Regions from separate parts of the Streptomyces sp. NPDC001663 genome, predicted to be linked through region 4. Evidence: riboswitches for the same ligand, from Rfam matches in the RefSeq annotation. Region 4 holds a riboswitch; each other region holds the start of a gene.
The links. Region 4 has a riboswitch for cyclic di-AMP ahead of ACFY1L_RS24850 (transglycosylase family protein). Riboswitches for the same ligand answer to the same signal wherever they lie in the genome.
Positions count from the first base shown of each region.

Region 1: it holds a riboswitch for cyclic di-AMP, as region 4 does, so the genes downstream of both, ACFY1L_RS16425 (M23 family metallopeptidase) here and ACFY1L_RS24850 (transglycosylase family protein) in region 4, are expected to answer to the same signal.
Region 2: it holds a riboswitch for cyclic di-AMP, as region 4 does, so the genes downstream of both, ACFY1L_RS37235 (NlpC/P60 family protein) here and ACFY1L_RS24850 (transglycosylase family protein) in region 4, are expected to answer to the same signal.
Region 3: it holds a riboswitch for cyclic di-AMP, as region 4 does, so the genes downstream of both, ACFY1L_RS08245 (NlpC/P60 family protein) here and ACFY1L_RS24850 (transglycosylase family protein) in region 4, are expected to answer to the same signal.

Region 1 covers NZ_JBIAUR010000004.1:569,485-576,848, reverse strand. Annotated here, with positions in the region: gene ACFY1L_RS16440 (DNA topoisomerase (ATP-hydrolyzing) subunit A) at 1-149, opposite strand, end outside; gene ACFY1L_RS16435 (M16 family metallopeptidase) at 394-1,788, shown strand; gene ACFY1L_RS16430 (M16 family metallopeptidase) at 1,785-3,173, shown strand; cyclic di-AMP (ydaO/yuaA leader) riboswitch at 3,387-3,550, shown strand; gene ACFY1L_RS16425 (M23 family metallopeptidase) at 3,564-4,328, shown strand; gene ACFY1L_RS16420 (GntR family transcriptional regulator) at 4,516-5,208, shown strand; gene ACFY1L_RS16415 (HPr family phosphocarrier protein) at 5,348-5,629, opposite strand; gene ACFY1L_RS16410 (GNAT family N-acetyltransferase) at 5,839-7,364, shown strand, end outside.
Region 2 covers NZ_JBIAUR010000013.1:289,754-297,117, reverse strand. Annotated here, with positions in the region: gene ACFY1L_RS37250 (hypothetical protein) at 1-1,879, shown strand, start outside; gene ACFY1L_RS37245 (LysR family substrate-binding domain-containing protein) at 1,893-2,678, opposite strand; gene ACFY1L_RS37240 (DUF5997 family protein) at 2,737-3,141, shown strand; cyclic di-AMP (ydaO/yuaA leader) riboswitch at 3,340-3,514, shown strand; gene ACFY1L_RS37235 (NlpC/P60 family protein) at 3,523-5,052, shown strand; gene ACFY1L_RS37230 (LysR family transcriptional regulator) at 5,056-5,955, opposite strand; gene ACFY1L_RS37225 (M20 family metallopeptidase) at 6,054-7,364, shown strand, end outside.
Region 3 covers NZ_JBIAUR010000002.1:413,650-421,013, reverse strand. Annotated here, with positions in the region: gene pcrA (DNA helicase PcrA) at 1-1,502, opposite strand, end outside; gene ACFY1L_RS08250 (ScyD/ScyE family protein) at 1,625-2,704, opposite strand; cyclic di-AMP (ydaO/yuaA leader) riboswitch at 2,990-3,138, shown strand; gene ACFY1L_RS08245 (NlpC/P60 family protein) at 3,147-4,304, shown strand; gene ACFY1L_RS08240 (tellurite resistance/C4-dicarboxylate transporter family protein) at 4,428-5,453, shown strand; gene ACFY1L_RS08235 (hypothetical protein) at 5,431-5,784, opposite strand; gene ACFY1L_RS08230 (NlpC/P60 family protein) at 6,247-7,317, shown strand; gene ACFY1L_RS08225 (LuxR C-terminal-related transcriptional regulator) at 7,334-7,364, opposite strand, start outside.
Region 4 covers NZ_JBIAUR010000007.1:497,262-504,625, forward strand. Annotated here, with positions in the region: gene ACFY1L_RS24825 (glycoside hydrolase domain-containing protein) at 1-291, shown strand, start outside; gene ACFY1L_RS24830 (SurA N-terminal domain-containing protein) at 448-1,089, shown strand; gene ACFY1L_RS24835 (nucleoside triphosphate pyrophosphohydrolase) at 1,187-2,155, shown strand; gene ACFY1L_RS24840 (cytochrome P450) at 2,178-3,473, shown strand; gene ACFY1L_RS24845 (transglycosylase family protein) at 3,617-4,570, shown strand; cyclic di-AMP (ydaO/yuaA leader) riboswitch at 4,765-4,951, shown strand; gene ACFY1L_RS24850 (transglycosylase family protein) at 4,956-5,639, shown strand; gene eno (phosphopyruvate hydratase) at 5,928-7,214, shown strand; gene ACFY1L_RS24860 (septum formation initiator family protein) at 7,314-7,364, shown strand, end outside.

The DNA of each region.
Region 1 (7,364 bases), on a different contig from region 4:
TCGCGGGCGTCGGGCAGGGCTCGGGAGTAGATGACCGAGTACGCGTACTCGAGGAAGGAGCCCTGCATCTCGTCGACGACGTCGATGTCGAGGATCCGCTCCTCGAACGAGTCGTCGGGCGGCGGGGTCTTCGTGCTGCGGCGGGCCATCGCTGCCGGCTCCTTGCTGAAGCGTGAACGGGTTCTGACGCGACCATTGTGGACCGCGGCACTGACAACGCGGACGAGGACCTGGTGTCGGCCTCGGTTCCCGGCGTGGCCGAAGGCTACGCGATCCGCTGTGGGCGTACGTCCTGCGGGAACTTCGCCGAGGCCGCGCACGCTTGCATACAGTGGCAGGACCGGCAGGAAAACCGCGGTTTCAACCACCGCATCCGCGATCGAAGGGACGTACATGCCCATGGGTCACACGGCCACAGACCAGGCAGGCTCCGGAGGCCTGACAGCGACCGAGCACCGCCTGGCCAACGGCCTGCGCGTGGTGCTCTCCGAGGACCACCTGACCCCGGTCGCGGCGGTGTGCCTCTGGTACGACGTCGGTTCGCGCCACGAAGTCAAGGGACGCACCGGTCTGGCTCACCTTTTCGAGCACCTGATGTTCCAGGGCTCGGGACAGGTCAAGGGCAACGGGCACTTCGAACTGGTCCAGGGCGCGGGCGGTTCGCTCAACGGCACCACCAGCTTCGAGCGCACCAACTACTTCGAGACCATGCCCACGCACCAGCTGGAGCTCGCCCTCTGGCTGGAGGCCGACCGCATGGGCTCCCTGCTCGCCGCCCTCGACGACGAGTCCATGGAGAACCAGCGGGACGTCGTGAAGAACGAGCGCCGGCAGCGCTACGACAACGTGCCGTACGGCACGGCGTTCGAGAAGCTCACCGCCCTCGCCTACCCGGAGGGCCACCCCTACCACCACACCCCGATCGGCTCGATGGCCGACCTGGACGCGGCGACTCTGGAGGACGCGCGCGCGTTCTTCCGCACGTACTACGCGCCGGGCAACGCCGTCCTGTCGGTCGTCGGCGACATCGATCCGGAGCAGACGCTCGCCTGGATCGAGAAGTACTTCGGCTCCATCGCCGCGCACGACGGGAAGCCCGCGCCCCGCGACGGCTCCCTCCCGGACGTCATCGGTGAGCAGCTGCGCGAGGTCGTCGAGGAGGAGGTTCCCGCGCGCGCGTTGATGGCGGCCTACCGGCTTCCGCACGACGGCACGCGCGCGTGCGACGCGGCCGACCTCGCACTCACCGTCCTCGGCGGCGGCGAGTCCTCGCGCCTCTACAACCGGCTCGTACGGCGCGACCGTACGGCCGTCGCGGCCGGGTTCGGCCTGCTGCGGCTGGCCGGAGCGCCCTCTCTGGGCTGGCTGGACGTGAAGACCTCCGGTGACGTCGAGGTGCCGGTCATCGAGACCGCCATCGACGAGGAGCTCGCCCGGTTCGCCGAGGAGGGCCCCACGGCCGAGGAAATGGAGCGCGCCCAGGCCCAGTTGGAGCGCGAGTGGCTGGACCGGCTCGGCACGGTCGCGGGCCGCGCCGACGAACTGTGCCGGTTCGCCGTCCTGTTCGGCGACCCGCAGCTCGCCCTGACCGCCGTACAGCGCGTCCTGGAGGTGACGCCGGAGGAGGTCCAGGAGGTTGCCAAGGCCCGCCTGCGGCCCGACAACCGTGCGGTGCTGGTCTACGAGCCGGTCTCGGGAGAGATCGCCGAGGACGCGGACCCGCCCGAAGACCCCGAGGCCGAGGCCACGGTCGAAGCCGGCGACAACAACGAGGAGGCGGCCAAGTGACCGAGCTCGCCACGATGCAGTTCCACCCGCAGCCCCAGGCGGGCGAGGCCAAGCCGTGGGCCTTCCCGGCACCCGAGCGCGGCGCGCTCGACAACGGCCTGACCGTGCTGCGCTGCCACCGCCCCGGCCAGCAGGTCGTCGCCGTGGAGGTGCTCCTGGACGCGCCCCTGGACGCCGAACCGGCCGGCTTCGACGGCGTCGCCACGATCATGGCGCGCGCCTTCTCCGAAGGCACCGACAAGCACTCCGCCGAGGAGTTCGCCGCCGAGCTGGAGCGCTGCGGCGCCACCCTCGACTCGCACGCCGACCACCCCGGCGTCCGGATCAGCCTCGAAGTGCCGGCCTCCCGCCTCGGCAAGGCGCTCGGACTGCTCGCCGACGCCCTCAGGGCGCCCGCGTTCGCCGACAGCGAGGTCGAGCGGCTCGTCCGCAACCGCCTCGACGAGATCCCGCACGAGCTGGCCAACCCCTCCCGTCGCGCCGCCAAGGAGCTCTCCAAGGAGCTGTTCCCGACGACCTCGCGCATGTCCCGCCCGCGCCAGGGCACCGAGGAGACCGTCGAGAAGATCGACTCCGCGGCCGTACGGGCCTTCTACGACCGGCACGTCCGGCCCGCCACGGCCACCGCGGTCGTCGTCGGCGACCTCACCGGCATCGACCTGGACGCGCTGCTCGGCGAGACCCTCGGCGAGTGGACGGGCTCCAAGGCCGAACCCCGTCCCGTCCCGCCGGTGACCGCCGACGACAACGGGCGCGTCATCATCGTGGACCGTCCCGGCGCCGTACAGACGCAGCTGCTCATCGGCCGCGTCGGCCCCGACCGGCACGACCGCGTGTGGCCTGCGCAGGTCCTCGGCACGTACTGCCTGGGCGGCACCCTCACCTCCCGCCTGGACCGCGTCCTGCGCGAGGAGAAGGGCTACACCTACGGTGTGCGCGCGTTCGGCCAGGTCCTCAGGTCCGCGCCGGACGGCTCGGGCGCCTCGATGCTCGCCATCAGCGGCTCCGTCGACACCCCCAACACCGGCCCGGCACTTCAGGACCTGTGGACGGTGCTGCGCACGCTCGCCGAGGGCGGTCTCACCGACGCCGAGCGCGACGTCGCCGTACAGAACCTCGTCGGGGTGGCGCCGCTGAAGTACGAGACCGCGGCGGCCGTCGCGAGCACGCTGGCCGACCAGGTCGAGCAGCACCTGCCCGACGACTACCAGGCGACGCTGTACCAGCAGCTCGCCGCGACCGGCACCGTGGAGGCCACCGCGGCCGCCGTGAGCGCCTTCCCGGTGGACCGCCTGGTGACCGTCCTCGTCGGTGACGCGGCGCAGATCAAGGAGCCCGTCGAGGCCCTCGGCATCGGCCAAGTCACCGTCGTGGCAGCCGAGTAGAGCACTAGTCAGCTGCACGCGCGCGTGGGGGCCCTGGTGACTGATGAGTCACCAGGGCCCTCTTATGTCCGAATTGAAAGAGAATTGAAGGAGAGCTTCCTGTTTGCCCTGTGGGATGCGCTACAAAGACCCTGATCCGTTTGGGAATTGAAAGCGGCCCCGCTTAGCGTCGTCCGGGCTGTCCGTCAGGCACCGCGCCGCACCCGCGGCACCGGACAGCCATCGCCGAGTCCCCGTACGGCGCGAGCCAGGGGAGCCGGGGACCCATCGCAGTCCCTGGGGTGAATCGGACGCCCGCGCGCGCAGCGAGGGGGTCCGTAGGAGACCTTCCTGCTCCGAACCCGTCAGCTAACCCGGTAGGCGAGAAGGAAGGAAAGGACAAGCCACTACATGGCGTTCACCCGCGCCACCGGGAAGCACCGTCGTCCCAGCCGGACGCACCGCACCACCAAGCGCGCCGCCGGCGTCGCGGCCCTCGCCACCACCGGCGTCGTCGGTGCCCTGGCCGCCCCCGCACTCGCCGCCGAGACCTCTGTCGAGCAGACCGGCCTCACTCCCGTCATCACCATCGGCGACACGCTCGCCGACAAGATCGACGCCCAGGCCGATGCCCAGAAGCAGGCCGCCGAGGAGGCCGCGCTCAAGAAGGCGGCCGCGGAGGCCGCGCGCGAGAAGGCCGCCGCGAAGGCCAAGCAGGAGCGCGAGGCCAAGGAGCGTGCCGCCCGCGAGGCCGAACGCAAGCGCCTCAACACGTTCGTCGCGCCGATATCCAACTCGTACGTCTCGACGGGCTACAAGACCGGCGGCTCCCTGTGGTCCTCCGGCAGCCACACGGGCATCGACTTCCACGCCGCGAGCGGCACCACCGTCCACGCGGTGGGCTCCGGCACCGTCGTCGAGACCGGCTGGGGCGGGTCCTACGGCAACCAGATCGTGATCAAGATGAACGACGGCACGTACACCCAGTACGGCCACCTGTCGTCCATCGGTGTCTCGGTCGGCCAGCAGGTCACCCCGGGCCAGCAGATCGGCCTCTCCGGCGCGACCGGCAACGTCACCGGACCGCACCTGCACTTCGAGGCCCGTACGACCCCCGAGTACGGCTCGGACATCGACCCCGTCGCCTACCTGCGCTCGCACGGCGTGAACGTCTGACGACGGGCCGCAAGATCTCCTGAAACCCCGGCTCCCCGAGCCGGGGTTTCGTCGTTTCTGTCGCCTTGCTGTCCAAAAAATATCCATGGATTCCGGCCCGCCGTCGGAAATTCCGGCTCCGTGCAATAGAGTCACGGAACACACGTCAATCATCGACGTTTCACGGGGATTAAGTCGGAGGTCGGTCATGCGTATTCCGGCGCACTCGGTGTGCACGGCGATCCGGGACGACATCGTCGCCGGTGTCTACGAGCGCGGCAGCCGGCTCACCGAGGAACTGCTCGCGCGCCGCTACGGCGTCTCGCGCGTCCCCGTGCGCGAGGCCCTGCGCACCCTGGAGGCCGAGGGCTTCGTGGTGACCCGGCGGCACGCGGGCGCGTGCGTGGCGGAACCGACCGAGCAGGAGGCCGCCGACCTGCTGGAGATGCGCATGCTGCTGGAGCCGCTGGGCGCCTCCCGGGCCGCCCAGCGGCGCACCGAGGCCCACCTGAAGGTCCTGCGCGGTCTGGTCAGACTGGGCCAGGAGCGGGCCAGGAGGGGCAACAGCGAGGATCTGCGCTCCCTGGGGGGCTGGTTCCACGAGACGCTCGCCCAGGCCTCCGGCAGCCCCGCCCTGACCTCGATGCTGACCCAGCTGCGGCACAAGATCGCCTGGATGTACGCCGTGGAGGCGCCCGCCAACCCCGTGGAGTCCTGGGCGGAGCACGGCGCGATCGTCGACGCCGTGGCCCGCGGCGACAGTGAGCGCGCGCGGGCGGTGACGACGCTGCACACCGAGCGCTCGAGTGCGGTGCACCGGCTGCGCTTCGGCGGCCCGGACCGCGCGAACGGTGTGAGGAACTCGCAACATCCCGTAAACATGTCGAGCCTGCGGCATTAACACGGGCGCCGTATACAAAGAGAAGACAATTCGCGGGGGATTATTTCTGCTGCCCGCGACCGAGAATTCTGCAGTCCCGCCACGGGAAATGCGAAGGGCTCGCCCGATAATTCGGACGAGCCCTTCTGTGATGCCTTGATCAGACGGTCTCGGGGAGCTCCTCAAGGCCTTCGGAGACCAGCTTCGCCAGACGGTCGAGGGCGACGTCCGCACCCTCGGCGTCGGAGGCGAGGACGATCTCCTCGCCGCCCTGGGCGCCCAGGCCCAGGACCGCCAGCATGGAGGCCGCGTTGACGGGGTTGCCGTCGGCCTTGGCGATCGTCACCGGGATACCTGCGGCCGTGGCGGCCCGGACGAAGATGGAAGCGGGGCGGGCGTGGAGGCCCTCGGCCCAGCCGACGTTGACGCGGCGCTCAGCCATGTGATGCTGCCCTTCACTGTCTCAGGGTTGTCTAGACCAGTTTCCCACACGTGAAGCATGCCCGGAGCGGTCCTTCGTACCGTCCGGAGTGAGTGGTCGGACCGCGGCCTCGGCCCGACTCCCGTCCTCTTGCGTTCTCCACGGACTGCTGTGCGTTCTCCACAGACTGCCTCGCGCCGTTGTCGGACGCGAGCCGTACTCTGGGGCCCATGCAGACCTCGCCGGACCGGCACGAGTACCCCGCCCACTGGGAGGCCGACGTGGTGCTGCGCGACGGCGGCACTGCACGCATCCGGCCCATCACCGTTGATGACGCCGAGCGCCTGGTCAGCTTCTACGAGCAGGTGTCGGACGAGTCGAAGTACTACCGCTTCTTCGCGCCCTACCCGCGTCTGTCCGCAAAGGACGTCCACCGCTTCACGCACCACGACTTTGTGGACCGGGTGGGACTCGCGGCCACCATCGGCGGCGAGTTCATCGCCACCGTACGCTATGACCGCATCGGCGCCGATGGCATGCCCGCGTCGTCGCCCGCCGACGAGGCCGAGGTCGCCTTCCTCGTCCAGGACGCCCACCAGGGACGCGGCGTCGCCTCCGCCCTCCTCGAACACATCGGCGCGGTCGCCCGGGAGCGCGGCATCCGCCGCTTCGCCGCCGAGGTGCTGCCCGCCAACACCAAGATGATCAAGGTGTTCATGGACGCCGGGTACACCCAGAAGCGCAGCTTCGAGGACGGCGTCGTACGCCTGGAGTTCGACCTCGAACCCACCGACCGCTCGCTCGCCGTGCAGTACGCGCGCGAGCAACGGGCCGAGGCGCGGTCCGTGCAGCGGCTGCTGGTGCCCGGCTCGGTCGCCGTCGTCGGTACCGGCCGGACACCCGGGGGAGTGGGCCGCAGCATCCTCGACAACATCCGGGACGCCGGCTTCACCGGGCGGCTGTACGCCGTGAACAAGGCCCTCCCCGAGGACGTCAAGGAGCTCGACTCGGTTCCCGCGTACCGCTCGGTGCGGGACATCGACGGCCCCGTCGACCTCGCGGTCGTCGCCGTGCCGGCCGAGCACGTCCCCGAGGCCGTCACCGAGTGCGGCGAGCACGGCGTGCAGGGCATCGTCGTCGTCTCCGCGGGGTACGCCGAGAGCGGCCCCGACGGGCGCGAGCGCCAGCGCGAACTCGTCCGGCACGCGCGCACGTACGGCATGCGGATCATCGGGCCGAACGCCTTCGGGATCGTCAACACATCCCCCGGTGTACGGCTGAACGCCTCCCTCGCCCCCGAGATGCCGCGCCCCGGGCGGATCGGTCTGTTCGCCCAGTCCGGTGCCATCGGCATCGCGCTGCTGTCCCGGCTGCACCGGCGCGGCGGCGGCGTCACCGGGGTCACGGGCGTCTCCACCTTCGTGTCGTCCGGCAACCGCGCGGACGTGTCCGGCAACGACCTCATCCAGTACTGGTACGACGACCCGGACACCGACGTCGTCCTCATGTACCTCGAGTCCATCGGCAACCCGCGCAAGTTCACCCGCCTCGCGCGACGCACGGCCGCCGCGAAGCCGCTGGTCGTGGTCCAGGGCGCCGGCTCCGCCCCGCAGGGGCATGCCGTAAGAGCGACGCAGCTGCCGCACGCGACAGTGTCCGCGCTGCTCAGGCAGGCCGGGGTGATCCGCGTCGACACGATCACCGAGCTGGTCGACGCGGGGTTGCTGCTCGCCCGCCAGCCGCTGCCGACGGGACC
Region 2 (7,364 bases), on a different contig from region 4:
GGACGAGGTGTTGCACACCCGGGCGCCCGGCTTCGTCCGCAGGCTGGCGGCCCTGCAGCTCGACCGCACCCTGCGGTTCGCCGTCAGATCGGTGATGCTGCTCGCCCTGGCCAACCGTATGGACGCGCCGGGTCCGGTCCTGGTCGTCGGGCTCGCCGTCTTCGGCGCCCACTTCACGATGGTGATGCTGTACTCGGCGCTGCACCACGCCATCCGGCGCCGCCGGGTGCTCCCCGTCGTCGTACGCAATCTGGACATGAGCGGGGCGGGCATCCCGCAGAGCCCGCCGGACCTGCTGTACCGGCGGTTCCTGCGCAAGCTGCTCCATCTCGACCTGCCCGCCCACGCGGGGCTGCTCACCGCGCTGGCCGCCGGGACGTGGTACCCGGCCGGCATCGGCTACGCGCTCACGGCGGGGCTGGGCGTTGCGGCGGTGGTGGCGCTGTGGGGACAGTTCCGGGCGGCCCGCCGGATGCCGCGCCGCGAGGACGCGATCGGCGAGGTCAACCGGCAACTGGCCGGGTACCGGCCCGAAGTGGCCCTGTACTTCAGCTTCGCCGCGGTCTCCCGGGACTTCATGTACCAGGTCAACATGTGGATCGAGACGCTCGAGCAGCTCGACCGTCGGCCCTTGATCATCCTTCGGGAGCACGCCTCGTTCCGGCATCTCAGCCGCACCTGGATCCCGGTCGTCTGCGTCCCGAAGGCCGACGACCTGGCCGAGCTGGACCTGCCCGACGTCCGGGTCGTCCTCTATCCCGGCAACGCCGGCAAGAACGTGCACATGCTGCGCATCGCCGAGGCCAAGCACGTCTTCATCGGGCACGGCGACAGCGACAAGCTCGCCAGCAGCAACCGCGTCAGCAAGGTGTACGACGAGATCTGGGTGGCCGGCCGCGCCGGACGGGACCGTTACCAGCGGGTGCGGCACGCCATCGCCGACGAGGCCATCGTCGAGGTGGGCCGCCCGCAGCTGGCGCCGATCCGGCTGCACGCCGACCACACCCCTGGCCCGCTGCCGGTCGTCCTGTACGCCCCCACCTGGGAGGGCTGGAGCGACGACGACTGCCACACCTCCCTGATCCCGATGGGCGTGAGGCTGGTCGAGCAGCTCCTCGAGCAGAACGTCCGCGTCATCTACAAGCCGCACCCGCTCACCGGCCGCCGCTCCGCCGAGGCGGCCGCCGCGGACCGGGCCGTGCGTGCGATGCTCGCCGCCGCAAACGAGCAGCACGAGGCCACGGGAGCTCAACTCGCCTCGGCCGAGCGGCGGTTGACGGAGATCCGGACCCGGCTCGACGAGCTGTCGGGGCAGCACGGCGGCGACTACGTCCAGCAGACCCGTGACGCACGCGTCCCCGACCGCGACGGCGCGGCCGAGTGGCACGACCTGCGCGCAGAGTGGCACCGGCTCTTCTGGGAGAGCTCGGGCCCGGTCCGCCACCACGTGATCACCGAACAGCTGCCGACGTTGTACGACTGCTTCAACCAGGCGGACGTCCTCATCAGCGACGTCTCCTCGGTGGTCGCCGACTTCGTCGCCAGTCTCAAGCCGTACGTGCTGACCAACGCGCTGGACCTGCCCGACGAGGAGTTCCGGGCCGCATACACCACCGCCGGAGGCGCTTTTCTCCTCGACCGCGAGTGCACCCGGCTGCCGGAGATCCTGCGCTCCGTCCGCGAACCGCGCCACGACCCGATGGCCGCGCGACGCCGCGTTCTCAAGGAGTACGTCCTCGGCCCGGACCGTCCCGCCTCCATGGAGCGGTTCAACGCAGCCGTCAACGCGCTGGCCGAGCGGGCGGCGGCGGAGACGGCAGCCGAACGGGGCACGGCCGGCTCGGCCGAGCTGGTCGGTCTGGTCGACCCGGCGGGGTGAGCGTCCGGGCCGCCTACGACCGGCGCCGCGGCTTTCCGCGCTTGGCGGGCTTGGCCCCCTTGGAGCCGCCTGTGCCCCCGCGGGGGTTCCGGGTGGTCGCCTTCCCCGTGGTCTTCGCGGCCGCGGGCTTACGGCGCGGTTGGCCGGCCTTGTCTGCGGCCTTGTCCTGCGGCTGAGGCGACGCTGCCTGACGGCCGCGGGAGCTGTTGACCGTGCGGCCGCGGACGATTCCGATGAAGTCCTCGACCATGTCGGTCGTGGCCTCCTCGGGCCACGACAGGGCGACGCCGGACTGAGGGGCGTCCACGACCGGCCGGTAGGTGAGGTCCCTGCGGTGGTGGAGGCGGGCCAGCGACTGGGGGACGACCAGCAGGCCGATGCCCGCCGCGACCAGTTCGACGGCGTCCTCGGTGGTGGCGGGGCGTTCGAAGGCGGGCTCGCCGGGCGGCCGGTCCCAGTCGAAGACGTCGTCGAGGGGGTGGAGGACGACCTCCTCGGCGAGGTCCTCGAGGGTCACCTCGTCCGCCGCCGTGATCACGTGGTCCTTGGGGACCACGACCACCGTCGTCTCGGTGTAGAGGGGAATCGCGCTGAAGAACGTACGGTCGACCGGCAGCCGCACCAGCCCCGCGTCGGCCGTACCGTCGCGCAGCACGCCGGAGGCCTCCGCGGCCGGTACGGCGAGGAGGGTCAGCGGGATGTCGGGCAGGCGCTCGTTCCAGATCCGCACCCACTTGGCGGGCGTCGTCCCCGGGACGTACGCAAGCCGGAACACTGGGGATGCTTCCGAGCCTGGCATTCCGCCAGGTTACCGGCCGTGGTCGGCGGGCCCGTACGCGCTCGTTACCCTGGACGGCATGAAGTCGCACCAGACCGCCCAGACGATGAAGCCCGCGACCGCGGCAAAGAAGCTGGGTGTGTACCTCGAGGCCACCCCCGCCGAGTTCCGTGAGGGTGTCGTCTCGCGCGCCCAGCTCGACGCCTTCCAGGCCGATCCGCCTCAGTGGCTGCGCGAGCTGCGGGCCAAGGGTCCGCACCCCCGTCCGGTGGTCGCGGAGAAGCTGGGCATCTCCATCTCCGGTCTCGCACGCGGTGGGATCACCGAGCCGCTGACGACCGAGCAGATCGAGGCTCTGAAGCAGGAGCAGCCCGAGTGGCTGGTGAAGGAGCGCGCCACCCAGGCCGAGGTCCGCAAGGAGGGGGCGCGCATCAAGAAGCGCAACGCCGAGCGCGCGGCGCGCGCCGATCACCCGCGATCCTGACGTCCCGAGTCCGCGGCCGCGACAGTCCGTCGCCGCCCGGACTCCGTGCGTATATGAAGGGGCCGATCTGACGGCGCATCAAGACGAAGGTCACAAAAGCGTATCGGACATTCCGCCCTTCAACCTTCACACGAGCCGCACAAGTTGGCTAGCTTGGCATCAGGCCGCTCGAGTCACTCCGGCGAACCCCGTCGGGAAGCGCGGCCTCCGCCGAGTCCGGTGCGCCTCTGTGGGCAGCCGGAGCCGGGGACCCAACCGAATCATGGGGTGAATCGGCCCAACTGCCCTTCGGGGCAAGGGCCGTAGGGCAATCCTTCCGGAACGACCGCCCGAACCCGACAGCTAACTCGGTAGGCGGAGCACGGAAGGAGTACGGCTCCCATGGCGCCGGAACGATCGTCGCGTCCTGGAGGCACAGGCCTCCCCGGTATGCGCAACTCCGCCCTCGCCACGGCGGCCCTCACCTCGGTGGCGCTGCTGTCGCAGACCGCCGACGCCGCACCGCTCACGGGGGACGAGGGACCCAGCCGCGAGGACGTCCGGCAGCGTGTGAGCAGCCTCTACGACCGGGCCGAGGACGACACCGGCCAACACAACCTGACCCGTGTCCAGCAGGCGGCCAAGCGCGGTCGCGTCACCCCTGCCGGCCGGGCCAGGCGCTCGGATCCCGATCTCGACAACGTCACCAGGCAGTGGTTCGACGGGGCACGGGCATCGCTGGGCCCGACGGTTCCGGCGGTGCTGCCGTCCGACCGCACACCGGCCCGCCCGGCCGAGACCCGGCGTGCGCGTCCGGCGGAGTGGGCGGGCGACGCCCGTGCCGGCCGTGAGCTGGAGGCAGCCCCGCGGCCCGTTCCCGAGCTGCCCGCGGCGGGCGCCCGCCGTCCGGTCGCCGAACTGACCGCCGGTCCCACGGCCGCGCTTCCCGCCGTGCCGGCGCCGCGTCAGGAGGCGGCCGTCGCCGCACTGCCCGCGGCGGCCCCCGAGTCGAAGCAGTCCTCGCTGCGGAAGTCCAAGCAGGAGAACCAGCGCAAGATCGCGGCCGCCAGCGAGCTGCTCTACCGGTACACCGCCCAGCAGACCTCACTCCCGCGTCCGGCCCTGGACAGCTGGCAGACGGCCGCGCAGCAGAGCGCGCCGCTCGCCGCGATCGAGCAGCCGCAGCCCGCCTGGGCGACCACGGCACAGCAGGCCGTGGTGCAGGCACAGCCGCCCCAGGGCGGCTGGCAGGACCCGGTGGCGCAGGAACAGGCCCGCCGTGCGGCCGACGAGGCGTGGCGACTGCAGCAGCCGTCGGTGCTCGACACGGGCGTACCGATGGCTGAGCAGTGGCGCCCGCAGGGGCAGACGGTGCTGGACACCGGCGTGCCCATGACCCAGGAGTGGCGCCCGCAGGAGCAGACGGTCCTCGACACCGGCATACCCATGACCCAGGACTGGCGCTCGCAGCAGCCGTCGGTGCTCGACACGGGCATACCTGCGGCCCAGGAGTGGCGCCCGCAGGACCTGACCGTCCTCGACACCGGTGTCCCGGCGCCGCAGACGCCCATCGGCACGAAGGCCGACCGGGCCGTCGCCTTCGCACAGGCGCAGATCGGCAGGCCCTGCCTGTGGGGTGCGGTCGGGCCGGAGTCGTACGACAACGCCGGTCTCACCCAGGCCGCCTGGAAGGCCGCCGGGGTCGCCCTGCCGCGGTCCACGTCCGAGCAGGCGAGCATCGGCACGGTGATCCCGCTCGCCGAGAGCCGTCCCGGGGACCTGATCTTCTTCCACGACAACTTCAGCCACGTCGGCCTCTACACCGGCAACGGCATGATGATCCACGCGCCCGGCCCGGGTTCGGTCATCCGCGAGGAGTCGATCCACAACGCGGGAGAGGCGGCGATCCGCATCGCCGTACGGCCCGCGTGAGTTTCAGGCACGCCGGTCGAGCCGTGCCACCAGCAGCTCGGTGAACTGCGAGGCCGCCCACGGGAGTCGGCGGCCGAGCATCGTCTGGACCTGGGCCTCCCGCTGCCGGAAGACCGGGTGGTCCACCCGCACGTGCACGACGCCCTCAGTGCCCTCGTCCAGGTCGCCGAGATCGCCGACGAGGGCGACGCCACCGCCGCGGCGCACGAACTCGTACAGCGGGGCGAGCGCATCGCAGACCAGGGCCGGACGGACCGTGATTCCCTCCAACTGGGCGCCGATGTCGAAGAGTTCACGCTGACTGGTGCCGGCCGAGCCGAGCGCGAGCGGGTGGGCGCACAGCTCGGCCAGGGTGATCCGCTCCCGCCCCGCCAGCTCGTGCCCTGCCGGGACGATGGCGGCCACCGGGATGACGACGGCGCACTCCACCCGTACGTCGTGCTGCGGGCCCATCGCATAGGTGGCGGCGACGTCGGCGATGCCCTCGGCCACCCGCCGGGTCGCCTCCTGGCGGTGCACGATGTCGAGGCGGAAGGTGACGTCCGGATGTGCCCGCCGGAAGTCGGCCATCGCGCCCGGTACGACGCGCCGGGCGAACCCCTCCGAGCAGGTGACGGTGACGCTGCGGACGTCCGCCCCGCGCCCGGTGCGCAGTTCGTCGACGAGCGCGGCCGATTCGGCCTCGCTGCGGCGGGCGTGCGCCAGCAGCCGGGAGCCGGCGTCGGTGACGGTCATCCCGCGCGGATGCCGGACGAACAGCGGCACGCCGACTCCGGCCTCCAGCTTGGCGATCTGCCGGCTGATCGCCGACGGGGCGACGTTCAGCGTCTGGGCGGCCTCGCTGACCGAGCCGGTCCGCGCGACCTCCAGGAAGTAGGTGAGGCTCACCGGCACCAGTTGCATCGCGTTCCGCTCCCCCGTCGTGGTTTGCCGAGAATAGAACGCAGGGCTCTACAAACGGCAATGGTCGCCGCCCGCAATCCGCCCTACGCTCCATGCCCATGTTCTCTGCGCAGCTGCTCCGCAAGGCCCGGGATTTCGTGGACTCGGGCGCGTTCTTCACCGAGCTGGCGGCCATGGTCGGCTATCGGACCGAGAGCTCCCGCCCCGAGTCGAGCGTTGCCGTCACGGCATACCTGGACGAGGTGTTGGCGCCGGCCCTGGTCGGTCTCGGGTGCAGTGTGCGGACGTACGACAACGTCGATCCGCGCGGCGGGCCGTTCCTGGTCGGCAGGCGTGTCGAGTCGCCCCGGCTGCCGACCCTGCTCTGCTACGGGCACGCGGACGTGGTGGAGGGGCAGGAGGGCCGGTGGGGTGCGGGCCGGGATCCCTGGACCCTGACCGCGGAGGGCGAGCGCTGGTACGGGCGCGGCGCGGCCGACAACAAGGGCCAGCACCTGGTCAATCTGGCCGCGCTGCGGCTGCTGTTGGCCGAGCAGGGCACACTCGGATTCAACCTCACGTTCCTGTTCGAGACGGGTGAGGAGATCGGCTCTCCGGGGCTCGCGGAGTTCGCCGCCGCGCACCGTGAGGAGCTGCGGGCGGATGTCCTGATCGCCTCGGACGGGCCGCGTGTGGACGCGGTGACGCCGACGCTGTTTCTCGGGGCGCGCGGCGGGGTGCAGATCGTGCTCGACGTGGATCTGCGCCCGGACTCGTACCACTCGGGCAACTGGGGCGGGGTGCTGCGCAATCCGGCGACCACGCTGGCGGGGGCGATCGCGAGCCTGGTGGACGGGCACGGCCGGATCCGGGTGCCGCAGCTGTTGCCGCCCGAACTCCCGGACGCCGTAAGGGAGTCGGTGGCCGGGGTGACCGTCGCGGGCAGCCCCGGTGACCCGGTGCCGGACGAGCGCTGGGGCGACACCTCGCTGACCGCCGCCGAGCGCCTGTACGGCTGGAACACGCTGGAGGTGCTGTCGCTGGGCGCCGCCGACGTCGACCGGCCGGTCAACGCGATCCCCGGGCGGGCCCGTGCGGTGCTCCAACTCCGGTACGTGGCGGGCACGGACGTGAGCCGGGTCGGCGAGATCCTCGCCGAGCACCTGGCCAAGGACGGCTACTCGATGGTCGACGTGACCGTGACCGGGCGGTTCGACGCGGGGCGTACGCCGCTCGACGACCCGTGGGTGGACTGGGCGAAGTCCGCACTGGAGCGGGTGGCCGAGCGGCCGGTGACCGTCCTGCCCAACATCGGCGGTTCCCTCCCCCACTCCGTCTTCACGGACGTGCTCGGCGTGCCCGCCCTGTGGCTGCCGCACTCCTACCCGGGCTGTCTGCAGCACGCCCCCGACGAGCACCTGCTCGCGCCG
Region 3 (7,364 bases), on a different contig from region 4:
CGGTCGCCGATGCCGCGCTTGGGGACGTTGAGGATGCGGCGCAGCGGCACCGAGTCCTCGGGGTTGGCCAGCACCCGTAGGTAGGCCAGGACGTCCCGGACCTCCTTGCGCTCGTAGAAGCGGACGCCGCCGACGACCTTGTAGGGCAGGCCGACGCGGATGAAGATCTCCTCGAAGACACGCGACTGGGCGTTCGTGCGGTAGAAGACGGCGACGTCTCCCGCCTTCGCCTCGCCCGCGTCCGTCAGTCGGTCTATCTCCTCGGCGACGAACTGGGCCTCGTCGTGCTCGGTGTCGGCGACATAGCCCGTGATGCGCGCGCCCGCGCCCGCGTTGGTCCACAGGTTCTTGGGGCGGCGGGACTCGTTGCGCTCGATGACCGCGTTGGCCGCGCTCAGGATGGTCTGCGTGGAGCGGTAGTTCTGCTCCAGGAGGATCGTCGTCGCGTTCGGGTAGTCCTCCTCGAACTGGAGGATGTTGCGGATCGTCGCCCCGCGGAAGGCGTAGATGGACTGGTCCGCGTCACCCACGACGCACAGCTCGGCGGGCAGGAGGTCGTACTCGTTGGGCGGTACGTCCTCGTCGTGCGCGCCCGTGCCGACGAGCTCGCGCACGAGTGCGTACTGGGCGTGGTTGGTGTCCTGGTACTCGTCCACCAGCACATGGCGGAAGCGGCGGCGGTAGTGCTCGGCGACGTCCGGGAAGGCGCGGAGCAGGTTGACCGTCGTCATGATCAGGTCGTCGAAGTCGAGGGCGTTCGCCTCGCGCAGCCGCGACTGGTACATGGCGTAGGCCTGGGCGAGGGTCTTCTCGAAGCCGTCGGCGGCCTGGGCGGCGAAGTCCTCCTCGTCGATCAGCTCGTTCTTCAGGTTCGAGATCTTGGCGCTGAAGGACTTCGGCGGGTAGCGCTTGGGGTCGAGGTCCAGGTCGCGGCAGACCAGGGCCATCAGGCGCTTGCTGTCGGCGGCGTCGTAGATCGAGAAGCTCGACGTGAAGCCGAGCTTCTTGCTCTCGCGGCGCAGGATGCGCACACACGCACTGTGGAAGGTCATCACCCACATCGCGTTCGCGCGCGGGCCGACGAGCTGCTCGACGCGCTCCTTCATCTCGCCCGCGGCCTTGTTGGTGAAGGTGATCGCGAGGATCTGGCCCGGATGCACGTTCCGCTCGCCGAGGAGGTGCGCGATGCGGTGCGTGAGCACGCGGGTCTTGCCGGAGCCGGCGCCGGCCACGATGAGCAGCGGGGTGCCGGAGTGGACGACGGCCGCGCGCTGGTTCTCGTTCAGCCCGTCCAGGAGCGCGGCCGCGTCGATCACCGGGCGTGGGGCGCCGTCGCGGTAATAGGCGTCCCGGTCCGGCGGCACGTCGAACTTCCCACCGAACAGATCGTCCGGAACCTGCTCCGGTACGTGATCGTCCTCGGGCGGAGGCGGGAGTTCCTCCTCGTGCCCGCGAGGGGCCTGGAGGTTCGCCAGGAAGCTGTCGTCAAAGAGGCTGCTCATCGCCTTCCGAGTCTAGGGCGCCCCACTGACAGCCCGCCGCCACCCCGAGAACATCGACGGATTCAGCGCCCCGGAGGGCCGGGAACCGGCCTCCCGGAACCCGGCCCTCCGGCCTCCCGCGCTCAGAAGCCGAGGATCTTCCAGACCTGGCCGCCCGGTGTCTTCTTGCCTTCCAGCACCGTGCCGTCACGGTCCGCGATGGACCAGGCCGAGACGTAGACCTTGCCGTCCCACGGGTCGACGGCCACGCCCGCCGGGAACGGCACCTGCACGTTCGTACGCTTGCCGCCCGAGACCTTGGTCACGACGCCGGCGAAGAGCTGGCTGACGTACAGGTCGCCGTCGCTGTTGAACGCGATGCCCGTGATCGAGCCGAAGCCGGACTTCCAGCCGAGGATCCTGCCGCTCCGGGGATCGACCTTCCACACGCGCGCGGTGGGCTTCTTGGGCTCTCCGTTGAGCTCGCCGACGTAGAGGTTGCCGTCGGGGCCGAGGGCCAGGGAGGTCGGGACGGCCTCGTGTCCGTCGTGGTTCTTGAACACCGTGAAGGGACGGGCCTTGCCACCCGGGGAGACCTCGACGAGGTCGTTGCCGGCCGCGTCCGCGACGATCCTGCGGCCGTCCGGGAGCGCGAGGACGCCGTACGGGTTGGAGTCGACGGACGCCTTGTGCGGGTTGTACTTCAGTTCTACGGCGGAGATGTCGGCGGCGATCCTGGCCTTGCCCCGCTCGATGGACAGCAGCTTGCCGAGCTTGTTCCAGGGCGGGGTGGTGGGCACGCCGGCCTCCGGCGGGGCCCAGGTCTCCACGCCCCAGACACAGCCGTTCAGGGCCGAGACGCCGTCGACGCCGACCGAGAAGCCGCCGTCGGGTGCGCCCGCCGACGGGAGGCCGTCGACCAGGCGGTAGTGCTTCCAGGCGCCCCCGTCCCAGAAGATCTTGGTGACCGCCGACGAGAGACCTATGCACGTCGGGCCCTCGGGTCCCTCCCCGAGGCACTTCTTGCCGCCGCGGCCGGCTTCGGCGACGTACAGATGACCGTTGTCGTACGAGAGCTGGCGCGGGTTGTCGAGGCCCTTGGCGATCACGCGGATCACGGGCTTTCCTCCGCCGTGGCCCCCTGCCGCGCTCGCGGGTGCGATGCCCGCGGTGGCGGCGAGGGCGACCGATGTGCCGACGACGAGTGCTGTGCGCTTCCTCATGGCCGAACCCCTCTCACCCGCCACGGCACCGGACCGTGGCTGGCTGGAAGTTAGCGGTCGAAAGCGGGCGGATGTCGTCACTCCGGTCAAAATACGTACAAGTTGACGCAGATCACTCCGTATTGGCGACGGCGAGCGACACTCTGACCAAAGGTCACGAAAATGTATCGGGCATATCGAACATCAACCTTCACAGGGGCCACACGAGTTGGCTACCGTTCCGAGCAGGCCGTACGACCCCCACCGGCGAACGTCGCCGGGCCGCGCGGCCTCCGCCGAGTCCGGGGCGCCGCCGCGCCGTCCGGAGCCGGGGACCCACCGACCTTGGGGTGAATCGGCCTAACTCCCCTCCGGGGCAAGGGCCGTAGGGCAACCCTTCCGAATCACCCGCCCGAACCCGACAGCTAACTCGGTAGGCGGAACATGGAAGGAGTCGCCACTCTTGGCGTCGCACCGCAAGTCGCGCCCCGCGGGTACGCGCGTAGCAGGCATACGCACCCCCGCCCTCGCCACCGCCGCCCTCACCTCGGTGGCCCTGCTGTCCCAGTCGGCGAACGCCGCCCCCGCCGCCGACGGGAAGCCCAGCCTCGAGGAAGTCGAGAAGAAGGTCGACGATCTCTACCGCCAGGCGGAGTCGGCCACCGAGAAGTACAACGCCGCCAAGGAGAAGACCACCAAGCAGCGCAAGCGCGTCGACACCCTCCTCGACGACGTCGCCGAGCGCACGCAGAAGCTCAACGAAGAGCGGGAGCAGCTTGGTTCCTTCGCCGCCGCCCAGTATCGGACCGGCGCCGCCGCGCCCGACACGGCGACCTTCCTGCTCGCCGACTCCCCGCAGGACTACTTCGACCAGACGCAGCTCATGGGACGGCTGACGTCCCGTCAGAAGACTGCGGTGGACGACTACTTCACCGAGCAGTCCGCGACGATGAAGAAGCGCCAGGAGGCCTCCAAGAGCCTCCGGACGCTCACCGAGACGCAGAGCGACCTGCAGACCGCCAAGTCCACGGTGCAGAAGAAGCTCTCCGACGCGCGCGATCTGCTGTCGAAGCTGACCGCCGAGGAGAAGGCGCGGCTCGCGGCGATCCAGAAGAAGAAGGAAGAGGAGGCCGCCCGCAAGGCCGCGGAGCTCGCCAAGCAGCAGGCGGCTGAGGAGAAGGCCAAGGAGGAGGCCGCGGCCCAGGACAGCGGCTCGTCCTCCGACACCGGTTCCAGCACCGGCACCTCGGACTCCTCCTACTCCACCAAGGCCGAGAAGGCGCTCGCCTTCGCCCGCGCGCAGATCGGCAAGCCGTACGTCTGGGGCGCCACCGGCCCCGGCTCCTACGACTGCTCCGGCCTCACCCAGGCCGCCTGGAAGGCCGCCGGCGTCTCCCTCCCGCGCACCACCTACGACCAGGTGAACGCCGGCACCACGGTCTCCCTCGCCGACGCCCAGCCGGGCGACCTGATCTTCTTCTACGACGACATCAGTCACGTCGGCCTCTACATCGGCAACGGCATGATGATCCACGCCCCGAAGCCGGGCGCGTACGTCCGCGAGGAGTCGGTCTACTACGGCGGCGAGTCGATCATCCACAGCGTGGTGCGGCCGGCGTAAGGCACCGGACCCACGATCACGTCGGAGCGGGCGCAGGGCCCGTGCCCTGCGCTCGCGCGCATTTCGTCGCTCCCGCGCGCGTGCCCCGCTCGCGCGGCGCCCCGCGCTCCTTAGCATCGGCCCATGTCCGGCCTCTCCCGCACATTCCTCTCGTCCCGCCTCTCCCCTTTCCGTGCCTGGTGGGCGCGGCGTTCGCCGGCGGCCGGGGCTGCCGTGATGGCGACCGCCATCCTGTCGGTCGGGCTGCATCTGACCGGGTACGAGGTGCTGTCGCGCGTGACGCTCGGGCTGGCCGGTGCCGCCTGGGTCGTGCTGGCGGCGGAGTTCGTCGAGCGGCTGGTGCGGGAACGTGAGAGGTGGCGGACGGAGGCGGGGACGCCGGGGGCGCTCACCGCCGTCGCGGCGACGTGTGTGCTCGGCACCCGGATCTCCGCACTCGGATGGCAGACCCTCGCCGAGGCCCTGCTCGCGCTGGCGGCCGTACTGTGGCCGGCGCTGCTCGTGGGCGTCGTACGGCACTGGCGGCGGCGTATGCCGGGCGCGGTGTTCCTGTGCTGCGTGGCCACGCAGGGGCTCGCCGTGCTCGGGGCCACGCTCGCCGGGGCCGAGGCGACGGCGTGGCTCGCGCACACGGCGCTCGTGCTGTTCTGGCTCGGGCTCGTCCTCTACGGCTTCGCACTGGCCCACTTCGACCTGAGGCAGGTCGTCGAAGGGGCCGGGGACCACTGGATCGCGGGCGGCGCGCTCGCCATCTCGGCGCTGGCCGGGGCGAAACTCGTCGCCGCCGACAGCGCGCGCCTGTACCTGTGGAACGACGACGACCGCGGCGTCCTGCGCGCCGTCACCGTCGCACTGCTCGTGCTGGACCTGGCCTGGTACGCCGTCCTGCTCGTCGCGGAGGCGGTCCGGCCGCGGCTGCGCTACGACGTGCGCCGCTGGGCGACCGTGTTCCCGATGGGGATGACGGCGGCGGGCACGCTGTCCGTCGCCGCCGCGCTCGACGTCCCGTGGCTCGAGACGCCCGGGGAGGTGCTGCTGTGGATGGCGGTGGCGGCCTGGCTGGCCGTCGCCGCGGGGGCGGTCCGGGCCTACGCCGCGGCGGCCACGGAACCGACCGCCGCCGAGGTCACGTCCACAGCACCGCGATGAAGATGTTCGCCGTGGTGAGCAGGCCCACCAGGCCGAACAGGCTCTTGTCCACCTTCTCGTCGTCCCGCTTCACATAGACCAGACCGAGGATCACGATCAGCAGGGCCAGCTTCACGCCGATCTTGATGTTGTTGACGTGCTGGTCGTCGGCCTGGTTGAGGCCGACCAGGATCGCGCCGGTGACCAGCATGGTCAGCGCGCCGTGCAGCATCGCCGGGACGAAGCGGGCCTCGTCGCGGCCCATCGCCTTCATCTGGGTGAGGAAGCCGCCGAGGAGCGCGGCGATGCCGACGATGTGCAGACCGACGAAGAGATGGATGAGTACGTCCATGAGGCCGGAGCTTAAACAGGGGCGCATGGGGCGCCCGACACCGGCCCACCCCGTCCGTGCCGTTCGTGCCGTTCGTGCATGAATCCCACGCGGGTCGATCTTGCATAAATGCGGCCCATAGCACTCCGTCACCCACCCGTGTCCCGGAACCGGCACATCGGTCAGCGCACTGCGCGAAGTCGACGGCGCGGTACCTGGATCACGGCCCGATGCGGTCACCCGGCGATCCCCTCGCGGCACTTCCGCACATCGCGTTACCGGGCCGACACGGACAGGTTTAGCGTCCTCCACCAGGTGACCGGCTCCCCACCGCCGCCCGGGCCAGGGGCGGCAGTCGGCCACCACCGCCGAGAAGGTCCGGCGGCGGCCCGCTCCCCCTGTGCGGGCGGCCGCCGGACGCGGAGGGGGTGTCCCTCTGCGCCGCCCCGGTACGAGGCGGTCGTACGAAAGGACGTGCAGTCCGTGGCAGCGCACCGCAAGCCCAGTCGGCGTTCACTCGGCGGCAGTTCGGCCCGGACCGCCTTCACGATCGCCCTGGCAGGGGCGGCGACCGCGACGGCCTTCGACGGGACCGGACAGGCCGCGCCGAATCTGACTCCGGCGCAGGTCAAGGCGAAGGTGGACAAGCTGTACCAGGAGGCGGAGGAAGCCACCGAGAAGTACAACGGGGCGAAGGAGAAGGCGGACGCCGCCGAACAGCGGCTGTCGACGCTGCGGGACGAGGCGGCACGCAAGACGGACAAGCTCAACTCGGCGCGGGACGCGCTGGGTTCGATGGCCGCGGCCCAGTACCGCGACGGCGGCCTCGACCCGGCGCTGCAGCTCGCCCTGTCCGACGACCCCGACCACTACCTCGAGGGCGCCGAGTTCGTCGACCGGGCGGGCACCCGGCAGGCGGCCGCGGTCGCGAGCGTACGCAAACAGCTGCGGGAGATCGAGCAGTTGCGCGGCGCCGCACGCATCGAACTGGCCTCGCTCAAGTCGCGGCAGGCGGAGCTGAAGCGCGAGAAGAAGACGATCACCGGCAAGCTGGACGCGGCGCGGCAGCTGATGTCCCGGCTGCCGGCCGAGGAGCGCGCGCGGCTCGGGTTGGACGGCGGCGGCACGGAGCGCGCCTCACGGTCCGGTTCAGGCGCGCGCGTCGGCCTGGAGGCCCCCGGCTTCGCCACCGCGCAGGCGCCCGACTCCCGTGCCGCGGCCGCCGTCTCGTACGCCTACGCCAAGCTCGGCAGCCCCTACGTCTGGGGCGCGACCGGACCGGACGCCTTCGACTGCTCGGGCCTCGTCCAGGCCGCCTACCGCTCCGCGGGCATCTCCCTGCCCCGCACGACCTACGCCCAGATCGGTGCCGGTCGTCGCGTCTCCCGCTCCGAACTGGCGCCGGGCGACCTGGTGTTCTTCTACTCCGGCATCAGCCACGTCGGCATCTACGTCGGCAACGGCCAGATGATCCACGCCCCGAACCCGTCGGCGCCGGTGCGGATCGCGCCGATCGACGAGATGCCGTTCGCCGGCGCCACGCGCGTGGCCTGAGCGGGCCGCGCGGCACTCACACCAGCCGTCGCGCCGTCGCCCACCGC
Region 4 (7,364 bases):
GACAAGGAACTGCACGCCAAGACGTACCGCACCGGCTACTACGGCTTCACCAACTCCAGTGCCAAGGCGATCGCCACCGCGACCGACAAGACCGACCTGCCGGGCAACCTCTGGTACGCCCTGTGGGACAAGCAGAACACCACGACGACGGACTGGCCGTGGGGCTCCACCCAGTTCACCAACCACAGCCGCGCCCACCAGTACATGGTCAACAGCAAGGAGACGCGGAACGGCTACACGATCACCGTGGACCGCGACGCCTGGGACGCGCCGGTGGCCATCACCGGCTGACGTCCGGTACGCGCGCGTGCATGCGGCGAGAGCGCGGCGGTGCCTGAAGTCGCGGTGAATCGTTGGTCGAATGGGTTGGCCAGAGCTTGGTCACTGCCTACCATCGATCACCGCAAGACTTTGTGCACCGTCGCACAATCTCCTCGGGAGGCTTCCTTGCACCGCCGCCGTCGCACCGCGCTCCTGCTCACCGCCGCGATCGTCGCCGCGGCTCCCCTCCTCACCGCCTGCGGAAGCGACGCGCATCCCGGCGCGGCAGCCGTCGTCGGCGGCCAGCGGATCACCGTGGCGCAGCTGGAGACCCGGGTGAACGAGGTGCGCACGGCGCAGCGCGCGGCCGTGTCGGACGACGCGCAGTACAAGCAGGCCGTCGCCCAGACCGGCAGCCTCACCCGTGACACCCTGCACGGCATGGTCCTGGACCGGGTGCTGCACCGCGCCGCCCACGACGCGGGCGTCGGCGTCACCACCAAGGAGATCCAGCAGATGCGCACCGGCCTGGAACAGCAGGTCGGCGGCTCCAAGGCCCTCGAGACGGCCTGGCTGCAGCAGTACGGCGTCGCCCCGCAGCGCCTCGACGACAACCTCCGCCTCCAGCTCGAGGCCCAGAAACTCGCCCAGAGCCTCGGCACCGACACCAGCAAGCCCGCCTTCTGGAACGCCCTCTCCAAGGCCTCCAAGGAACTGAACGTCGACCTCAACCCGCGCTACGGCACCTGGGACGTCCAGAACAGCAGCCGGGTCGACGCGAAGACGCCGTGGGTGCGCGAGGTCACGGCGACGCAGCAGAAGGCGTGAGCGGGAGGAACGGTAGGGCGGCTGCCCGCCACGAGGTGGGCCGCCCGGCCTGTGGATAACTCGTGGGGCTGTCGGTGACGTGCGTTAGCTTCGAATCGTGAACGCAACCAGCCCCGAAGCCGCCCCCGGCCGCATCGTCCTGCTCACCACCAGCCACCGCGTCGCGCCCGGCCTGCTGTCCTGGCCCGCGTGGCAGGCGCTGCACGCCGCCGACCGCGTCCTGTGCGTGGACGGAGCGCACCCGCAGCTGCCGTATCTGCGGGAAGCGGGCATACGAGTCGACGAGGCGAGCCCGACGGCGGAGGAACTCGTGGCCGTCTGCGCCGGCGGCCGCACGGTGGTCGTGGTCGCCACGGGCGAGGGCGAACCGACCCTGACCGACGGCCTGGCCCGCCTGGCCGGCTCGGGACGCATGAGCATGCCGGACCTGGAACTCCTCCCCGCCTCCTACGACCTCCCCGGCGCCCGCCTCCTCGACCTCGTCCAGGTCATGGACCGCATCCGCGCCGAGTGCCCGTGGTCCTCCCAGCAGACCCACAAGGGCCTGGCGAAGTACGGCATCGAGGAGGCGTACGAACTCGTCGAGGCGATCGAGGAAGGCGACCGCGACGAACTCCGCGAGGAACTGGGCGACGTGCTGCTCCAGGTCGTCTTCCACGCCCGCATCGCGGAGGAGGACCCGGAAACGCCCTTCTCCATCGACGACGTGGCGGGAGGCATCGTCGCCAAGCTCATCCACCGCCACCCCCACGTCTTCGGCGACGAAACGGCATCGACGCCGGAGGAGGTCAAGGAGCACTGGCTGCGCACCAAGGCGATAGAGAAGCAGCGCGACTCGGTGACGGACGGCATCCCCCTCGGCCAGCCGGGCCTGGCACTGGCGTCGAAGCTGGCGTCGCGGGTGCGGACGGCGGGACTGGAGGTGCCGCTGCCGAGCGGGGAGGGCATCGGGTACGAGCTGCTGGCGCTGGCGGTCCGCGCCGAGGCGGAGGGCGTGGACCCGGAAGCGGCGCTTCGGGCGGCGGGGCGGGCTTACCGGGATGCGATCAGGAAGACGGAAGGCTGAGATCGCCAGCTAACGTCAAGGCGTGACCAACCAGCCCGCCCCCGACCCCCATGCTCCCGAACTCTTCACCTGGGAGTTCGCCACCAACCCCTACCCCGCCTACGCCTGGCTCCGCGAACACACCCCCGTCCACCGCACCCGCCTCCCCAGCGGCGTGGAGGCCTGGCTGGTCACCCGCTACAAGGACGCCAAACAGACCCTCGCCGACCCCCGCCTCTCCAAGAACCCCGCGCACCACGACGAGCCCGCGCACGCCAAGGGCAAGACCGGGATCCCGGGGGAGCGCAAGGCCGAGTTGATGACGCATCTGCTCAACATCGACCCGCCGGACCACACCCGCCTCCGTCGACTGGTGAGCAAGGCCTTCACGCCCCGCCGCGTCGCCGAGTTCGCCCCTCGCGTCCAGGAGCTCACCGACCACCTCATCGACCAGTTCGCGGGCAAGGGGGAAGCCGACCTCATCCACGAATTCGCCTTCCCGCTCCCCATCTACGCGATCTGCGACCTGCTCGGTGTCCCCCGCGAGGACCAGGACGACTTCCGGGACTGGGCGGGCATGATGATCCGGCACGGCGGCGGACCGCGCGGCGGTGTCGCGCGGTCGGTGAAGAAGATGCGCGGCTATCTCGCCGAGCTGATCCACCGCAAGCGCCAGGCCCTCCCCGACGCCCCCACCCCCGGCGAGGACCTCATCTCCGGCCTCATCCGAGCCTCCGACCACGGCGAGCACCTCACCGAGAACGAGGCCGCCGCGATGGCTTTCATCCTGCTGTTTGCGGGTTTTGAGACCACCGTGAACCTCATCGGCAACGGGACGTACGCCCTCCTCACCCACCCCGAGCAGCGCCACCGCCTCCAGACCTCCCTCGCCGCCGGCGAAACCGGTCTCCTCGAAACCGGCGTCGAGGAACTCCTCCGCTACGACGGCCCCGTGGAACTCGCCACCTGGCGCTTCGCCACCGAGCCCCTCACCATCGGCGGACAGCACATCGCACCCGGCGACCCCGTCCTGGTCGTGCTCGCCGCCGCCGACCGGGACCCGGAGCGGTTCACCGACCCGGACACCCTCGACCTCGCCCGCCGGGACAACCAGCACCTCGGGTACGGCCACGGGATCCACTACTGCCTCGGCGCACCGCTCGCCCGCCTCGAAGGCCAGACCGCGCTCGCCACACTCCTCACCCGGCTCCCAAACCTCCAACTTGCCCAGGACCCGGCCGAGTTGAGGTGGCGGGGCGGGCTCATCATGCGCGGACTGCGTACGCTTCCGGTCGAGTTCACCCCGATTGAGCCACTGCGTCCCCCCGGTCAAAGGTGACACGCCCTCTACTCTGTGATCTTCACGTGATCTACGCGGCATTAACTTGTGACAAGTGATCGAGTGCCGATACGTTCACGGATCAACGACGGCGCCCGAGTTCCATGCGCCGCGGTCACTGCTGTCTCGTGAAAGGCCTCCGCATGCTCTCCGGGAACGGTCGTCACCGTCGCCCCCGCCAGGCTCCGGCACTCCTCGTCGCGGCCGGGGTGACCGGCTCCGCCATCGCCATCCCGCTCCTCGGAGCGGCGAGTGCGAACGCCGCCGACGGCACCACCTGGGACAAGGTGGCGAACTGTGAGACCGGCGGCTCCTGGAGCGAGAACAGCGGCAACGGCTTCTACGGCGGCCTCCAGCTCTCGCAGCAGAACTGGGAGAAGTACGGCGGCCTCGACTACGCCCCGAGCGCCGACCTCGCCAGCCGCAACCAGCAGATAGCCGTCGCCGAGAAACTCCTCGACGACCAGGGCGTCGGCGCGTTCCACACCTGCGGTCTGACCTCCGGGCTGAGCAAGGACTCGGGCTCGGCCGATGTCGACACCGGCATTCTGGGCGATGGTTCCGATTCGTCCAGTTCGTCTGATTCTTCGGACGGTTCGGACTCCACTGGCCTGTCCAACTCGTCGAGCGAGTCGTCCGGCAACTCGTCCGGCAAGTCTTCGGCGGACGAGTCCGCATCACCGTCGACCTCTCCCGGCTCCTCCTCCGACCGTGCGGACAACTCCAGCAAATCCGACAAGTCCGCCTCGCCTTCCGCCTCTCCGTCCGATTCACAGTCAACCGACAGCTCGTCCACGGGTGGGACGAATGGTGGCGACTCGGACAAAGCCGAGCAGGCCGCGGGCTCTTGGGCCCTCGTCGACACCGGCGCGACCGGCACCGGCCGCCACCGCGGCGCCAGCGCCGACGAGTCCGCCACCGACAGTCGTACGGACGACGCGTACGCCGTCCATGCCGGCGACACTCTCGCCTCCATTGCCGACTCCCTTGACCTGGACGGCGGATGGCGCGCGCTCTACGCGGAGAACAGGAAGGCCATCGGTGCCGACCCGAACCACATCTTCGCCGGTCAGACCCTGCGACTCCCTGCCGAATAGGGCGAAAAGCAGAGGGAGTTCGCGTCACACTTCGGGCTGAATGTCCGGTTTGGTGAAAGTGTGGGATGAGTCTCAGAAGCCCTGATCGTCTTTGAAATTCGCCGGATTCCCTGTCTACGGTCGTCACCGCTCGTCACCACGAGCCCCGGCTGCCGCAACGCCGAGTCCTGCCAGCGGCCGTACGGGAACAGTCGTCGCGTAAAGCGCCGTAGGCAGGAGCGGGGGACCCAAGGTAAGTGCCGGGTCCGGCAGTTGAGGCCGTATGGCCGAAGGCAGTCGGAACCGGCTTGGGGTGAAGTCGCGCACCGGGAGGTGCGTGGCAGGGCAACTCAACCGGCCCTAACCCGACAGCTCACCTCGCAGGCGTCGGTGAGGGGATCCTTCCATGCTGTTTTCCGGCAAGGGCAAGCACCGTCGTCCGTCCAAGGCCACTCGCGTCGCCGCGCTCGCCGGCGTCACCGGTGTCGCCATCGCCGCCCCGCTGATGGCGGCCGGCAACGCCTCCGCCGCCACCGCCTCCGAGTGGGACACGGTCGCCCAGTGCGAGTCGGGCGGCAACTGGTCCATCAACACCGGCAACGGCTACTACGGCGGCCTGCAGTTCTCCGCCTCGACGTGGGCCGCGTACGGCGGCACGAAGTACGCCTCCACCGCCAACCAGGCCAGCAAGGCGCAGCAGATCGAGATAGCCGAGAAGGTCCTCGCCTCCCAGGGCAAGGGTGCCTGGCCGGTCTGCGGCAAGGGCCTGTCCGGCGCCACCTACTCCGGCTCCAGCAGCTCGAGCTCCTCGAACTCGGGCAGCACCAGCACCCGCTCCTCCGAGCAGAGCGCCTCCCGTTCCTCCGAGCGTCCGACCGTCAAGAAGTCGACGAAGACCGTCACCACCCCGACCGGCAAGAAGGTCAAGAAGGGCGACGGCGAGTACAAGGTCGTCAAGGGTGACACCCTCAGCTCGATCGCCGAGAAGCACGGCGTCAAGGGCGGCTGGCAGAAGCTGTTCAAGCTGAACAAGGACATCGTCGAGGACGCCAACCTCATCTACCCGGGTCAGCAGCTGCACCTCAAGTGACAGCGGGCCGGTAGCTGAACCACAGTGCCCTGACAGCCGTGTCCTTCAATATGGAGGACACGTGAGGGCCTCCCCCGTCCCCACGGGCTCCCCGCTCCGGTGCGTGTTCCCCCGTACGCACCGGGGCGGGGCTCTTTTTGCCCTCGCGCTTTGTTCCGTTCGGAAACAATTTACTCTCGGTTCGGCTCAAGGGGTGGTCGGCAGCGTGGCCGATCGGCCGGAGGCGGTTAGGCTCGTCTCGCAGAGCCACTGCGGTACTGCCGTAGCCGCGTCACATCCATGAAGGAGATGCTCGTGCCGTCCATCGACGTCGTCGTAGCCCGGGAAATCCTGGACTCCCGAGGCAACCCCACGGTCGAGGTCGAGGTCGGCCTCGACGACGGCAGCACGGGTCGTGCCGCCGTCCCGTCCGGTGCCTCCACCGGTGCCTTCGAGGCCATCGAGCTCCGCGACGGTGACCCCAACCGCTACCAGGGCAAGGGTGTCGAGAAGGCCGTCCTCGCCGTCATCGAGCAGATCGGCCCGGAGCTGGTCGGCTACGACGCCACCGAGCAGCGCCTGATCGACCAGGCGATGTTCGACCTGGACGCCACCGACAACAAGGGCTCGCTCGGCGCCAACGCCATCCTCGGCGTCTCCCTCGCCGTCGCCCACGCCGCCTCCGAGGCCAGCGACCTCCCGCTCTTCCGCTACCTGGGCGGCCCGAACGCGCACCTGCTGCCGGTGCCGATGATGAACATCCTGAACGGCGGCTCGCACGCCGACTCCAACGTGGACATCCAGGAGTTCATGATCGCCCCGATCGGCGCGGAGTCCTTCTCCGAGGCCCTGCGCTGGGGCACCGAGGTCTACCACACCCTCAAGAAGGTGCTGAAGACCAAGGGCCTGTCCACCGGCCTCGGCGACGAGGGCGGCTTCGCCCCGAACCTGGACTCCAACCGTGCCGCCCTCGACCTCATCCTCGAGGCCATCAAGGAAGCCGGTTACGCCCCGGGCGAGCAGATCGCCCTCGCGCTCGACGTCGCCGCCTCCGAGTTCTACAAGGACGGCAAGTACCTCTTCGAGGGCAAGGAGCGCTCGGCCGCCGAGATGACGGAGTACTACGAGGAGCTCGTCGCCGCCTACCCGCTCGTCTCCATCGAGGACCCGCTGTTCGAGGACGACTGGGCCGGCTGGAAGGTCATCACCGACAAGCTCGGCGACCAGGTCCAGCTCGTCGGCGACGACCTGTTCGTCACCAACCCGGAGCGCCTGGCCCGCGGCATCGAGGACGGCGCCGCCAACGCGCTGCTCGTGAAGGTGAACCAGATCGGTTCGCTCACCGAGACCCTGGACGCCGTCGAGCTCGCCCAGCGCAGCGGCTTCAAGTGCATGATGTCCCACCGCTCCGGCGAGACCGAGGACGTCACCATCGCCGACCTGGCCGTCGCCACCAACTGCGGCCAGATCAAGACCGGCGCCCCGGCCCGCTCCGAGCGCGTCGCCAAGTACAACCAGCTGCTGCGCATCGAGGAGATCCTCGACGACGCGGCGGTGTACGCGGGCCGTTCGGCCTTCCCCCGCTTCAAGGGCTGACCCAACCTGGGGTAAGCCTTAGCCAGTCGTACGTACGTCCCCGTACTCGGTCCCGTACCGTGTGCGGGGACGTACGCGCGTGTGAAAGGGGAAGCGGAGATGGCCGTGAAGGACCGGGACCGTTTCTCCACCGCGACCAGGATCAGGCTG